3 regions of the Ectothiorhodospira variabilis genome follow, and region 3 is predicted to be linked to each of the others. Evidence: riboswitches for the same ligand, from Rfam matches in the RefSeq annotation. Region 3 holds a riboswitch; each other region holds the start of a gene.
What was found. A riboswitch is a leader RNA that binds a small molecule or an ion and turns the genes downstream of it on or off. The one in region 3 is predicted to bind cobalamin.
Positions count from the first base shown of each region.

Region 1: it holds a riboswitch for cobalamin, as region 3 does, so the genes downstream of both, LPW30_RS05610 (TonB-dependent receptor domain-containing protein) here and bluB (5,6-dimethylbenzimidazole synthase) in region 3, are expected to answer to the same signal.
Region 2: it holds a riboswitch for cobalamin, as region 3 does, so the genes downstream of both, cobW (cobalamin biosynthesis protein CobW) here and bluB (5,6-dimethylbenzimidazole synthase) in region 3, are expected to answer to the same signal.

Region 1 covers NZ_JAJNAO010000003.1:166,784-169,046, reverse strand. Annotated here, with positions in the region: gene LPW30_RS05610 (TonB-dependent receptor domain-containing protein) at 1-1,103, opposite strand, end outside; cobalamin riboswitch at 1,268-1,521, opposite strand; gene LPW30_RS05605 (cobalamin-binding protein) at 2,107-2,263, shown strand, end outside.
Region 2 covers NZ_JAJNAO010000009.1:121,862-124,124, forward strand. Annotated here, with positions in the region: gene cobN (cobaltochelatase subunit CobN) at 1-121, opposite strand, end outside; gene cobW (cobalamin biosynthesis protein CobW) at 121-1,203, opposite strand; cobalamin riboswitch at 1,324-1,564, opposite strand; gene LPW30_RS10675 (MBL fold metallo-hydrolase) at 1,728-2,263, shown strand, end outside.
Region 3 covers NZ_JAJNAO010000010.1:26,424-28,686, forward strand. Annotated here, with positions in the region: gene LPW30_RS10860 (ABC transporter permease) at 1-251, opposite strand, end outside; gene LPW30_RS10865 (ABC transporter ATP-binding protein) at 254-895, opposite strand; cobalamin riboswitch at 942-1,143, shown strand; gene bluB (5,6-dimethylbenzimidazole synthase) at 1,193-1,945, shown strand; gene LPW30_RS10875 (DUF2235 domain-containing protein) at 2,097-2,263, shown strand, end outside.

The DNA.
Region 1 (2,263 bases), on a different contig from region 3:
TTATCATCGTGCCTCAGGCTCCATGCCAGATCATACCTACCCAACTCCACCTGCCATTGCGCGTACAATCCGACATTATCTCTGCGAGTTTCCGAATAGTCGCTGGAGACATTGACACGGTCATTTTGGTAATCCATACCTAACGTGAGCATGTGGCGCTCCGCGAGAGCCACATCATTTTGCCAATTAAAAAGATTCCTCGATGTCTCAAACTTACTAGGCCAGTCGCTAAATGTTTCCAACTCATCTCGACTATGGGCAACTGAAAAAGTACTGTACCAAATGTCCGCCAATTGCCCACGCACGCCAAATTGTGAGGCGTGCTGTCTGAATTCCTGCCTATCACCCGACCCACCACTGTCAAAATCACTCTCACCTTCCGCATGTAGCAGAGAGCCGAAAATCTCAAAGCCGTTTTTCAACTCATGAGACAAGCGGGCCGACACGGAGCTATTCTCATAACCATCCCGGCGATCATCGGCGGTCTCGTCTTGCACATTGATGCCATCAGTGGATAAATGACTGACTGAGAGATTGTAGCGAGTACTTCCCGTGGAACCGGACAGGCCCGCACCCATCTCCCTGGTATTGAAAGAGCCTGCACCCAGATGTGCCCGAAGTTTCGCGGGACCATCCCCTTCCTTGGTAAACACCTGAATAACTCCACCGATAGCATCCGACCCATAAAGACTGGTTCGTGGTCCACGGACAATCTCTACGCGCTCAATCTCTGCAGGAGGTAAATATTGCCACGCAGCTTGCCCCGTGGTTGCTGATCCCATCCGCACCCCATCAACCAGCAACAAAGTGTGATCCGAGTTAGTCCCACGCATGAAAAGACTGGTGGTCTTGCCAAAAGGCCCGTTCTGGGTCAGGCCAATACCCGCCCGCCCCCTCAACAAATCCACAAACTCCTTCGGCTGCAACCGCTCGATCTCCTCCCGCTCGATCACGGTCACGGAGGCCAGGGTCTGGTCGGTGGTCTGGGCTGTGCGGGTGGGGGTGACCAGGATGGGGTCCAGTTGGGCCACCTGTTCCTGGGCAGTAGCGAGGGAAGGAATGGCCAGCAGAACGGCTGCCGGCAGGAAGGATCGGGTTTGCATGAGTATGTGCTCTCCGGTGCGCCGCCCGCGCACCTGTGTATGGGCCAGGGTGCGGCACGAGGAGAGCAGCGGATCAATCAGACCCATCGGTGCAAGGCGCACCGGAAAGCCAGATCCACCGGAATGAGACCCGAGAAGACGAGCCGCGCAAAGCCCTCCGCAATGCCGCGTGAACGCATCAGGCCGGTCTCCGGGCTCGCGGACGGGTCATCTTTGACCGGGTCAAGGCACCTTCCCACGCTTGCGCGCAGTGGCTTCACGCCTTGCCGGGGTTGCTGCGCTGACATGCAGAAACCCTCGTCTCGCCTACCGTTGCGGGGGCAGCGCCGGACTGGTCTGCTGAATCTGGCAGACATACCGGCTTCCCGTTTCACCAGACGGATGTCAATCATCTGGCACCTGAAGCGAGGCGGTATCATACGCAAACGATTGTGGATATTCCAATGCGGGCCGCAGGGGTTACTGTCAGGGCAGATGGACATCCATGCACCTGAGGCGCGCCCATTCGCGGCCGAGGGCCGCTCCCACAAGGCTCCATTCAAGCCTGGGAGCCCCCCCCCGAACGCAAGCCCCAACGCGTCCGGTCTGCCTCCGGGGTGGGTTTCTGGAGGCGGGTGTTCGCCGCATGGATGCGGCGGTCAAGCCTACAGGGACGTATTCACGGCGTCCCGCCGCAAGAAATGCACCCCGGAGGCAGACCCTGGGCACGGCGCAAAGCCCAGGCACCCTGGAGGCAGACCCCAGGCATACTGCAAAGCCCAGGCACCCTGGAGGCAGACCCCAGGCATGCAGCAAAGCCCAGGCGCATGGGAGGAAGGCCTTTGGGCACGGTGCAAAACCCAGGCACACAGGAGGTATCAGACCCATTCGCGGCCGAGGGCCGCTCCTACAGGAGGCGGGCGCTGGGAGGGTTGGATACCGGTGGGCGCGGAGGATCATGCAGGTGGTCAGCACCCGCATCGCTGTTATGATGCCCTCCTTTCAAGCGCCCGACCCCAACACCATGAGACACCCCAACCACATAAGCCATACACCTCCAATTCCCCGCAAATGGGCACAAATAGCCGCCATTTGCGCCCTTCTTACAAGCGCTCCAGCAATCACAAACGCTCACGCGCAGCCCGTGACGGTCACCGATGACAAGGGCCGGGAGGTGCACC
Region 2 (2,263 bases), on a different contig from region 3:
GCAGGGCCAGGGTGGTATCCGCGGCACTGAGGATGACGATATCGGCGGGCGTCTGATCCAGACGCGTGATCACCGAGTCGTCGTCGACGAACCCGCCGGGTTGTGCCGCCAGCAGATGCATCAGGCCGTCGCCGCCAGAACCGCCGGTTGCAGGGCCTGCTCCAGGGCCTCGGCCGAGAGGTCCTGACCGATCAGCACCAGACGGGTTGCGCGATCCTCCCCGGCACCCCAGGGGCGGTCAAAGTAGCTGTCAAAACGACTTCCCACCCCATGCACCACGAGGCGCATGCGCTTGTCGGGCAGGGCCGCGAAGCCCTTCACGCGGAAGATGCGGTGATCCCGCACCACTTGCTGCAACCGTTCCAGCAGCCTGTCGCGATCCACCTGCGGCAGCCTCACCACCACCGAGTCGAACTGATCGTGGTCATGATCATGGTGATGATCTCCCTCCCCATGGGCATGGTCATGATGCCCGGCGCGCAGGTGGATATGCGCTTCGGAGGCATTGCCCAGCCCGATCATGAGCGCGGGATCCACCCGCCCATGGTCGCTGGAGAGGATTTTCACCGGGGGCGGGATCTCGGCGCGCACGAGTGCCGTGACCCGCTCCACTGCCGCCGCATCCACAAGATCGGTCTTGCTCAGCACCACCAGATCCGCCGCGGATAGCTGATCCTCGAAGAGTTCATGAAGTGTGGAGTCGTGATCCAGGTTCGGGTCGGCGCGGCGTTGCCGGTCCACCGCCTCGGGGTTGGCGGCGAACTGTCCCTGGGCGGTGGCGGGCACGTCCACCACGGTGACCACGGCATCCACGGTGCAGCCGGTCTTGATCTCCGGCCAGTTGAAGGCCTGCACCAGGGGCTTGGGCAGCGCCAGGCCGGAGGTCTCGATGAGGATGTGATCGATCTCGTCCCGGCGGTCCATCAGGGCCTTCATCACGGGATAAAAGGCCTCCTGCACGGTACAGCACAGACAGCCATTGGCCAGTTCGTAGAGCGTGCCGGCGTCCTCTCCGGATTCGTCGCAGCCAATGCCGCAGCCCCTGAGGATCTCGCCATCCATGCCCAGTTCGCCAAACTCGTTGACGATGACGGCAATCCGCCGCCCCTGGGCATTGTCCAGGAGATGACGCAGCAGGGTGGTCTTGCCACTGCCCAGAAAGCCGGTGACGATGGTGGCCGGGATTCTTGATCTGGATATCATGGAAATGCTCGCTCGCGCGCCGCCCGCGCATCGATGGGATGGATGCGCCACGAAGGCGGTACGTGCCACGGAGGAGAGATCAAGCGCGGTCCGGCTCCACCCGGCACGCCGCACCCCGCGGCACCTGGTCTTCAACAGGCCGGTCTCCGGGCTTGTGGTGGGTGTTCAAGGTGGGGAGCTGCCTTCCCATGAGATCCGCCCGGGGGACGGGGTCTCACAGTGGCCTGGGTTCTCCACGTTCACCACTTACCGTTGCGGGGGCAGCGCCGGAGTGATCGCCTGGGCGATGTCACCGGCTTCCCGTTTCAACCCGATGGATGGGCCACGAAGGCCCCGGGTCACCTGCTGAAGTCTGAAGATAACCTCATAAACTTAACAGGCATCCGGCCCGGGCTCAAATCGGAGACGTGCCGGATCCTCAGGAGGCCTTGGCAGCGATCGGGCATATCGTTATGCTTTTATTGGCATAAGAAAGGGGGGTGGGGCGTCCCGCCTCCCACTTTTCAACATGACCGAGGAACAGCATGATTGCCCGTACTCCCGCACTCCTCTCCACCCTGATTGGACTGATGATCTCCTCCCTGACCACAGCCTTGGCGGGTGAGGACCGACCCATCGAACGGATCCTCGAGCCGCGGGCCATCACAGAGCAGATCCATTACTTTTATGGGTCCCTGGAAAATCGAACCCAGGCCAACCTGGGCATGAACAATAACGTGGGTTTTGTGATCACCGACGAAGGGGTGGTGCTGATCGATAGCGGCCCCAGCCATCATGTGGCCCAACGCATTGAACAGGCTGTGGCTGACCTGACCGACCAGCCCATCACCCATGTGATCAATCTGGGCAGCCAGGATCACCGCTGGCTGGGAAATGACTACTTCCTCTCCCAGGGTGCCGAGATCCTGGCCCTTGAACGCACTGCCGCCACCCAGGCGGAGTTTGCCCGACAGCACCTGGATCGCCTCACGGACACCCTGGGCGCGGCGACCATGGAAAGCACCGAGCCACGCCCGGCACCCTCGCCCATCGCCTCGGATCATCATGCGTTCGAGCTGAG
Region 3 (2,263 bases):
CGCGCCATGACCTCGCGCCCCGCCACCAGCAGCATGATCAGCGCCATGAGGGCCACCCAGTACAGGGCTGCGTGTTCGAACAGGGTGGTGAGTACCAGACCAATGAGCAGCAACTGGATCACCGTGCGTGCCGCCGCCACCAGCAGGCTTCGGGAAAGCCCCATGCCCACGCGGCTCGTCAGGACCGCCAGGGCAATCACCAGCAGAGCGGCAATACTCAGATCCCAGGGAGAAAGGTAGATCACATCCATGCTCAGGACCTCGATGCCATTGCCGGGTCGGCCAGCCGCCCCTGATCCATCATCAGCAAACGGCCACCCAGCCTGTCGCGCTGCTCGTGATCATGGCTGACCCAGATGACCCCGGCTTCCCGTTCCCTCACATACCCCATGACCAGCGCTTCCATGCGCAGGGTGTTTTCAGGATCCAGGTTGGCCGTGGCCTCATCCAGGAGCAGCACCCTCGGGCCGTTGCCCAGCATCCTTGCCAGCGCCAGGCGCTGACGCTCGCCGCTGGAGAGACGTTCCACCTCCCATTGGCGCACCTCCGGGGTGAATCCCAACTGCTGCAGCCAGTCGTCCTGCACCCCCGTGAGATGCTCATCCACGGTGTCCGCCCACCACACGGGATCTGCCGGCAGATACCCTACCTGACGCCGCCATAAGGCCGGAGGGATGGTGGCCCGCGGCTGGCCGGCCAACCACACCTGACCACGATGGGGGTCCAGATCGGCAATGGCCCGAAGTAGCAGCGACTTGCCCGCGCCGGAGGGCCCGGCAATGAGCAGCAACGCCCCAGGCGCCAGTTCCAGATCGACCGGCCCTACATGATCGGATTGCAAACCCGTCAGTTTCAGCAAGGGGTCAGCGGTGACGGCGTAGGTGGGGGCATCCATCACCACAGTATACCGGACGAACGATCCGCTATACTGTGCCCGAAAATTCATCAACCCGCTGTCGGGTGCCCGTTCGTCCACGGGAGAATCGGGAATGCGGTGGGGTGATCGATCAAGGATCACCGAGTCCGCAACGCGCCCAGCGCTGTGAGGGGGATCGCGCAGACATCGAGCCACTGCCATGGGCGGGAAGGCGTCCGCGCGGGACGAACCCGAGTCAGAAGACCGGCCCGACAGTTTCTTTGCACGGCAGCAAGGCCGGGCTGCCGTCCCACCTGCTTGAACAAGGGGAACAACATGCAGGCTGGTGATTCAACACCTGATCAACACCGCTTCAACGAGGCCGAACGCAAGGCCATCTATCGCAACATGCTCTGCCGGAGAGACGTGCGGGGGCAATTCCTGCCCGACCCGGTGCCCGATGACATGCTGGCCCGCATCCTGACCGCGGCCCATTTTGCACCCTCGGTGGGCTACATGCAGCCCTGGAGCTTTGTGGTCGTCAAGGACCCACAGATCAAGCATCGGGCCCATCAGGCCTTCACCCGCGCCAATGAGGAGGCAGCAGGGATGTTCGAAGGCGAAAAGCAGGAGACGTATCGCAGCCTGCGCCTGGAAGGCATCCTGGATGCGCCCATCAATCTGTGCATCACCTGCGACCGGGACCGCGCCGGCCCGGTGGTGATCGGTCGCACCCACGACCATCGGATGGACCTGTACAGCGTGGTCTGCGCCGTGCAGAACCTGTGGCTGGCGGCACGCAGCGAGGGGCTGGGCGTGGGCTGGGTGAGCATCTTCCGGCCCGAAGACATCCGACAGGTACTGAATCTGCCCGATGAGATCGTCCCCGTGGCCTATTTATGCATTGGCCGGGTCAGCCACTTCCATGACAAGCCCGAACTGGAAGCCGCCGGCTGGCGTCCCCGGTTACCGCTGGAGCAATTGATCCATGTGGATGGCTGGGGGCATGCCCCTGCCGAGGACGACGAACTGGTCAAGGCCGTCCAGGCATGCCAGGCCAGGGCAAGCCGCTCCGAAGTCCCGCTTTAGGGCCTGCGCTCCCGCTCACCCTGTGCTCGCCTCCGTCGGCGCCCCTGCGGGTGCCGACGGCATTCGGCCCGTGCAAGACCTCACCGTTCGTGAATCCCCTGCTACGCTCATGGTAGGGCCGCTCGGGCCGACTGCGTGGGGATGAACCAAGATGACAAGAAAACGCCTTGTGGTCTGTTGCGACGGCACCTGGGCCAAGGAAGAAAACGAGACCCATATCTTCCGCCTGTTCAGGATGATTTCCGAGGCGCCCGCCAACGATGCCTATCAACTCAAGGAATACGTACCCGGCGTGGGCTCCTCGCGATGGACCCGTTT